Regions from separate parts of the Planococcus plakortidis genome, predicted to be linked through region 2. Evidence: a T-box and tRNA genes for the amino acid it is inferred to sense, from the RefSeq annotation. Region 2 holds a T-box; the other holds one or more tRNA genes.

Region 1 (3,374 bases), 1.1 Mb from region 2:
CCAGAATGACTATCGTATCAATATAATGTCCGAGAACGACTGTAATAATTGCTGCTGCCAGCAGAACATAAATCAAAACATCGTGGAAATGCTTAAGGAATTTTATAATGGCAGGCTCACGTTTTCCTTCAGGCAATTCATTATGCCCCCATACTTCAAGCCTATGGATTGCTTCGTCCTGTCTCAAACCTTCTCCTAAACGTACGGCTTGTTTATCAAGAATATCCATAATCTCTTCATCAAACCAGCGTTCTTCAGTCATACTCTCACCCCTGCAAGATCATGATTTTGATTATTATAACACGCACCGTATAGACTTCCTTTCTTTTCGTCAAACAAGTGCCAAAAAATAGAAAAAGACAACTTCCAATGAAAGCTGCCCCTTTCCCTTTCTCAAATTTCTAAGGAATAGACCCGTCCCTAGAGTCTACATCCCTTATCTAGCACATCTGTCCATTCCATCAGATTTACTTCTCCTCAAGATAAAGAAGAAAATATCACTTCACATCCATAATAAGTATTTTATATGCTTCCCTATTCATGAAATAAATATAATACACAAAAATAAATTTATTGAACGATCAATAGCAACTATTACGCATTTCGAAAACTACATACTTTAAGGCACAAAAAAAACCCTGACTAAGTCAGGGCTTTACAGTTTACATCACTTGGCAGAGTGATGAATATGATACCGGCGGTCGGGGTCGAACCGACACTCCCGTGAAGGAACGGGATTTTGAGTCCCGCGCGTCTGCCAATTCCGCCACGCCGGCAAAGTAAGATCCAGCAGCATCTAGTACTGCTTTAGGAACATTAATTATTATATTAATAAATCGATTACTTTGCAAGGGGTTTTTTGTTTTTTTTAAAAAAACTTTCACCAACTCAATTCTAATAATTTTATTAAATTATCCAAAGAAAAAAAACCTGACATAAGAGTCAGGGTTTTTCTTCATCACTTGGCAGAGTGATGAGCATGATACCGGCGGTCGGGGTCGAACCGACACTCCCGTGAAGGAACGGGATTTTGAGTCCCGCGCGTCTGCCAATTCCGCCACGCCGGCAAAATATTTTGGAGGCGGCAACCGGACTCGAACCGGTGGTAAGGGTGTTGCAGACCCATGCCTTACCGCTTGGCTATGCCGCCTAGATATAATGGAGCGGAAGACGGGGGTCGAACCCGCGACCTCCACCTTGGCAAGGTGGCGTTCTACCACTGAACTACTTCCGCAAAAGCTGGGGTACCTGGATTCGAACCAGGGCATGACGGGATCAAAACCCGTTGCCTTACCGCTTGGCTATACCCCAATAATACTGGGGCGGACGAGGGGAATTGAACCCCCGAATGCCGGAATCACAATCCGGTGCGTTAACCACTTCGCCACGACCGCCACGTTATTAGTACATTGAATTTGAAATTTGATGAAAAGCAAGGGGCGGACGAGGGGAATTGAACCCCCGAATGCCGGAATCACAATCCGGTGCGTTAACCACTTCGCCACGACCGCCATCTTAATATTCAAGTAAATTGGCAGGGGCAGTAGGAATCGAACCCACACCGGAGGTTTTGGAGACCTCTGTTCTACCTTTAAACTATGCCCCTAAAAACTGGTGGTGGGGGCAGATTCGAACTGCCGAACCCGAAGGAGCGGATTTACAGTCCGCCGCGTTTAGCCACTTCGCTACCCCACCGAATGGTGCCGGAGAAAGGACTTGAACCCTCAACCTACTGATTACAAGTCAGTTGCTCTACCAGTTGAGCTACTCCGGCATGGAGAAAAAATATGGTGGGTCAGGACGGAATCGAACCGCCGACACTTAGAGCTTCAATCTAATGCTCTACCAACTGAGCTACTGACCCATATTATTTAAAAAATGGCGGTCCCGACCGGGATCGAACCGGCGATCTCCTGCGTGACAGGCAGGCATGTTAACCGCTACACCACGGGACCATTTGGTTGCGGGGGCAGGATTTGAACCTGCGACCTTTGGGTTATGAGCCCAACGAGCTACCGAACTGCTCCACCCCGCGATAATCTTAAAGTTTCCTTCTATATTGATTATATGTATAAAAGAAATGGTGGAGGATGACGGGATCGAACCGCCGACCCTCTGCTTGTAAGGCAGATGCTCTCCCAGCTGAGCTAATCCTCCATGAATGGTGACCCCTACGGGATTCGAACCCGTGTTACCGCCGTGAAAGGGCGGTGTCTTAACCGCTTGACCAAGGGGCCATAATTTTGAGCTTGAGATACTGGCGGAGAGCAAGGGATTCGAACCCTTGAGACGGTTGCCCGCCTACATGATTTCCAATCATGCTCCTTCGGCCACTCGGACAGCTCTCCATAATTGGCTCCGAAGGTAGGATTCGAACCTACGACCATCGCATTAACAGTGCGGTGCTCTACCACTGAGCTACTTCGGAATAATAACTAGCCTAGCGACGTCCTACTCTCACAGGGGGAAACCCCCAACTACCATCGGCGCAAAAGAGCTTAACTTCCGTGTTCGGGATGGGGACGGGTGTGGCCTCTTTGCCATCATCACTAGACTGTATTAATTTGAAAGACAAGATTTATTATATCAATAATACCGATTTTTTCAAGTATTATTTTAAAAAATATTATCTTATTCTTTCAAAACTGGATAAATCGACATTGGAAACGCGTTTCAGTTTGTTGGTTAAGTCCTCGATCGATTAGTATTCGTCAGCTGCACGTGTCGCCACGCTTCCACCCCGAACCTATCTACCTCATCGTCTTTGAGGGATCTTACTTGCTTGCGCAATGGGAAATCTCATCTTGAGGGGGGCTTCGTGCTTAGATGCTTTCAGCACTTATCCCGGCCACACATAGCTACCCAGCGATGCTCTTGGCAGAACAACTGGTACACCAGCGGTGTGTCCATCCCGGTCCTCTCGTACTAAGGACAGCTCCTCTCAAATTTCCTGCGCCCGCGACGGATAGGGACCGAACTGTCTCACGACGTTCTGAACCCAGCTCGCGTACCGCTTTAATGGGCGAACAGCCCAACCCTTGGGACCGACTACAGCCCCAGGATGCGATGAGCCGACATCGAGGTGCCAAACCTCCCCGTCGATGTGGACTCTTGGGGGAGATAAGCCTGTTATCCCCGGGGTAGCTTTTATCCGTTGAGCGATGGCCCTTCCATGCGGAACCACCGGATCACTAAGTCCGTCTTTCGACCCTGCTCGACCTGTCCGTCTCGCAGTCAAGCTCCCTTGTGCCTTTACACTCTGCGAATGATTTCCAACCATTCTGAGGGAACCTTTGAGCGCCTCCGTTACTCTTTAGGAGGCGACCGCCCCAGTCAAACTGCCCGCCTGACACTGTCTCCCAAGCCGCTTAGGC
Region 2 (3,374 bases):
TCGGGCGCTCAAGTTCTACGACAAGAGTCTTGTCGTCTTCAGCTTTGATTCCTAGTTCAGAGACTTCCATATCACCTTCAGAAACTTCTTTAGCGTTTTTGATTGTTCCAGCCATCATGTATGGTCCGTATGGTGAACCAGTAGCTGGGTCAATCGCGCGCTGCCAAGCATAGACGAAATCGTTAGCTGTGATCGGTGTACCGTCCGACCAGTTAGCATCACGTAGTTTGAACGTATACGTTAAGCCGTCTTCACTGATCTCAGGCTCGCCTTCAGCAAGTGCAGGTTCAGCGACGTTTTCTTGGTTCAAGCGGAACAATCCTTCGTTTACATTGTTAAGGATATTGAATGCAACAGCATCCTCAGCAATCGAAGAATCCATTGACGGGATTTCTGCTCCTTCGACCAAGTTTAGTTCTTGTACAGAGTCAGGTTCGCCGCCGTTGCCTTCTGCGCCTTCTGTACTTTCTGTGTCTGTGTTTTCTGTCCCAGTATCAGTGTCATCCCCGCCGCCGCAAGCAGCTAGGAAAGCACTAAGTACCAAAACCAGGCCAAGTAGCCATAAAATCTTGCTGTTTTTCACTGATTTTGCCCCCTTAAATTTTCTGAAAAATTGGTACATGATTAATTATACATAAATATTTTTTGATGTACAGCGTTTTTTTTGGAATATTTTACACTTCCTCCATTAATCATGCTGTTCATAATATCACCAATAGGCTGAAAAGCGCGTCATGTAAGCGTTTTCTTCCTCAGTCGTTTCCGAATAATTTTTTGATTTTTTTTGTTACTTCTTCTACAATAAGAACGAATAGGGGTGCCAAAATGAAAAAAATAATCATCGGAATCGCCGCTGTGCAATTGCTTATCGTCTTGACGATGCTTGTGCGCAGCGAACCGTTTTCATTGCTGTCATACATCAATAACTCCTTTATTTACGGGGGATCCTTGTATTTTTCGGAGCCTGGGTATTCGTGATCCGTACTGGGGTGTTCGATGTCTTCACAATGAGCATGCGCAAATTCTTCAAAAGCAAATCCACACTCGATGATGACGAAATGCGCCTGCCTTCGGAAGTGCTGGCCTTCTCGAGTTCCCCACTGTTGATCGTGGGCGGGGCTACCTTGGTGGCCATGGGCATTTCCTTGGCGATTTACCAATCGTAGAATTGCATATTGCAGCGCCAATCTCTTTTGTATTATAATAAATTCAATACAAAATGGGCGTTGACAAAGAGTAGTAGATGCAGTTTCTTCTATATAAGAGAGCTTGTGGGTGGTGTGAACAGGCAGAAGATTGCATTGAATGGACTTTCGAGCTAGAACGGTGAAACAAGTAGCCGTTTTCGTGTTCTCCGCGTTATGGAGATAAGAGGCCGCCATGCGGCAATCAGGGTGGTACCGCGGAACCGCACATCATTCGTCCCTTTAGTTCCAGGGACGGAGATGTGCTTTTTTATATCCACTTTTAGTTTATCCATTTTGGGGAGGAATTACATTGAAGAAAATCTTTTCAGGCGTACAGCCGACCGGCACGGTCACACTCGGCAATTACATCGGGGCATTCAAGCAGTTTACGGAGCTGCAGGAAGAATACGACTGCATCTTCTGTATCGTCGACCAACATGCCATCACCATGCCGCAAGACCGGCTCGAATTAAGGAAGAATATTAAATCGCTCGCTGCCCTTTACCTAGCTGTGGGCATCGATCCCGAAAAAGTGACATTGTTCATTCAATCGGAAGTTCCAGCGCACGCCCAGGCTGGCTGGATGCTGCAATGCGTCTCGACCATCGGGGAACTCGAGCGCATGACACAATTTAAAGATAAATCAGCCAAGGCGTCTTCCATTTCTGCCGGCCTCTTGACCTACCCACCATTAATGGCTGCTGACATTCTTTTGTATCAAACGGATATTGTCCCTGTCGGTGATGACCAGAAACAGCATATCGAATTGACGCGCGATTTGGCGGAGCGTTTCAACAGAAAATACAATGACATCTTCACGATTCCGGATATCCGGATTCCGAAACACGGCGCGCGCGTCATGTCCCTTCAGGATCCGACAAAAAAGATGAGCAAATCGGATTCCAACAAAAAAGCGATCATCACTTTGCTCGATGACTTGAAGACGATCGAAAAGAAAGTGAAGAGCGCCGTCACCGACTCGGAAGGAATCGTTAAATACGATCCCGAAAACAAGCCTGGCGTATCCAATCTATTGTCAATCGAAGCCGCCTTGACCGGTGCCTCCATCGATGAACTCGTCGCTAAATACGAAGGCGGCGGTTATGGCGATTTCAAAGCAGGCGTAGCGAAGGCCATCACTGAGCATTTGGCACCGATCCAGGAGCGCTACTATAAGCTGCTCGACTCTGAGGAACTAGACACGATCCTTGACGAAGGCGCAGAAAAAGCCAATTTCATCGCGAATAAAACATTGAAAAAAATGGAGAACGCGATGGGTCTTGGCCGCAAGCGCAAACGTTAACAAATGAATATAAAAAAGGATGGACGCGCTGCAAGCCACGCGTCCATCCTTTTTTGTTCTGTCATAATTAACGCAATGATTTTGGATTCAATGCATCCTTCAATCCTTCTCCGATAAAGTTAATAGACAAAATCGTTAAAGTAATGATGATGGCTGGAGGCATCCAAATCCATGGCTTGCCTTGCAAGACGTCAGGTTCGTTTGCGGATGACAGCATATTGCCCCAGCTAGGTGTCGCTTGCGGCACGCCAAAGCCTAAATAGCTAAGTGCGGATTCGATAACGATCATCGTCGCAAAAATCAAGGTCCCTTGAACGATGATGGTCGAGATGACATTCGGCAATAGGTGTTTCGTAATGACCTTGAACGGAGAACAGCCGATTGATAAAGCGGCCAGGATATACTCGTTCTCTTTCTCCGCCAACACTTTGCTGCGCACCAGGCGGGCAACACCACCCCAGCTGAGAGCGCCGATGACCATGATCAACACCCATAATCCGTCCACAATGCCGTAAAGGATCGTGTTCAAAACGATGACGAAAACAAGGAACGGGAAATTCAGCACAAAATCCGTGAAGCGCATCAGGATACTGTCGATAAAGCCTCCGAAAAACCCGGCAAGCGCCCCTACTATGGTGCCTAAAGTGATGACGATGAGCGTTGCGCTGAAACCGACCAATAGTGAAATTCGGCCCCCATAGAATAAGCGCGTCAAGACATCGCGCCCGCTTTTATCCGTGCCGAGAAGATGCTCGCCGTTCGGCTCGATATTCATTGCCCCGATGTTCACTTTTGAAATATCCGGGAGCGGTGACAATACCGGCGCTATGAAAGGTGCCGATAGCGACATCAAAGTAACGAGTACGATGAAAAAAGAACTGATC

The links. The T-box of region 2 lies ahead of trpS (tryptophan--tRNA ligase). A T-box ahead of a tRNA ligase gene usually reads a tRNA of that ligase, here a tRNA-Trp.
Region 1: it encodes a tRNA-Trp, which carries the amino acid that the T-box ahead of trpS (tryptophan--tRNA ligase) is inferred to sense. The anticodon was not compared.

What each region holds. Positions count from the first base shown of each region.
Region 1 covers NZ_CP016539.2:1,047,695-1,051,068, reverse strand. The annotation lists gene BBI15_RS05350 (cation-transporting P-type ATPase) at 1-262, opposite strand, end outside; tRNA gene BBI15_RS05345 (tRNA-Leu) at 693-776, opposite strand; tRNA gene BBI15_RS05340 (tRNA-Leu) at 984-1,067, opposite strand; tRNA gene BBI15_RS05335 (tRNA-Cys) at 1,077-1,150, opposite strand; tRNA gene BBI15_RS05330 (tRNA-Gly) at 1,160-1,234, opposite strand; tRNA gene BBI15_RS05325 (tRNA-Gln) at 1,240-1,311, opposite strand; tRNA gene BBI15_RS05320 (tRNA-His) at 1,319-1,394, opposite strand; tRNA gene BBI15_RS05315 (tRNA-His) at 1,439-1,511, opposite strand; tRNA gene BBI15_RS05310 (tRNA-Trp) at 1,533-1,606, opposite strand; tRNA gene BBI15_RS05305 (tRNA-Tyr) at 1,613-1,695, opposite strand; tRNA gene BBI15_RS05300 (tRNA-Thr) at 1,699-1,774, opposite strand; tRNA gene BBI15_RS05295 (tRNA-Phe) at 1,789-1,864, opposite strand; tRNA gene BBI15_RS05290 (tRNA-Asp) at 1,880-1,955, opposite strand; tRNA gene BBI15_RS05285 (tRNA-Met) at 1,959-2,035, opposite strand; tRNA gene BBI15_RS05280 (tRNA-Val) at 2,082-2,157, opposite strand; tRNA gene BBI15_RS05275 (tRNA-Glu) at 2,163-2,237, opposite strand; tRNA gene BBI15_RS05270 (tRNA-Ser) at 2,259-2,348, opposite strand; tRNA gene BBI15_RS05265 (tRNA-Asn) at 2,354-2,428, opposite strand; rRNA gene rrf (5S ribosomal RNA) at 2,439-2,554, opposite strand; rRNA gene BBI15_RS05255 (23S ribosomal RNA) at 2,682-3,374, opposite strand, start outside.
Region 2 covers NZ_CP016539.2:2,131,152-2,134,525, forward strand. The annotation lists gene BBI15_RS10800 (peptide ABC transporter substrate-binding protein) at 1-583, opposite strand, end outside; gene BBI15_RS16650 (hypothetical protein) at 826-978, shown strand; gene BBI15_RS16655 (hypothetical protein) at 975-1,166, shown strand; T-box leader at 1,218-1,430, shown strand; gene trpS (tryptophan--tRNA ligase) at 1,498-2,490, shown strand; gene opp4C (oligopeptide ABC transporter permease) at 2,558-3,374, opposite strand, start outside.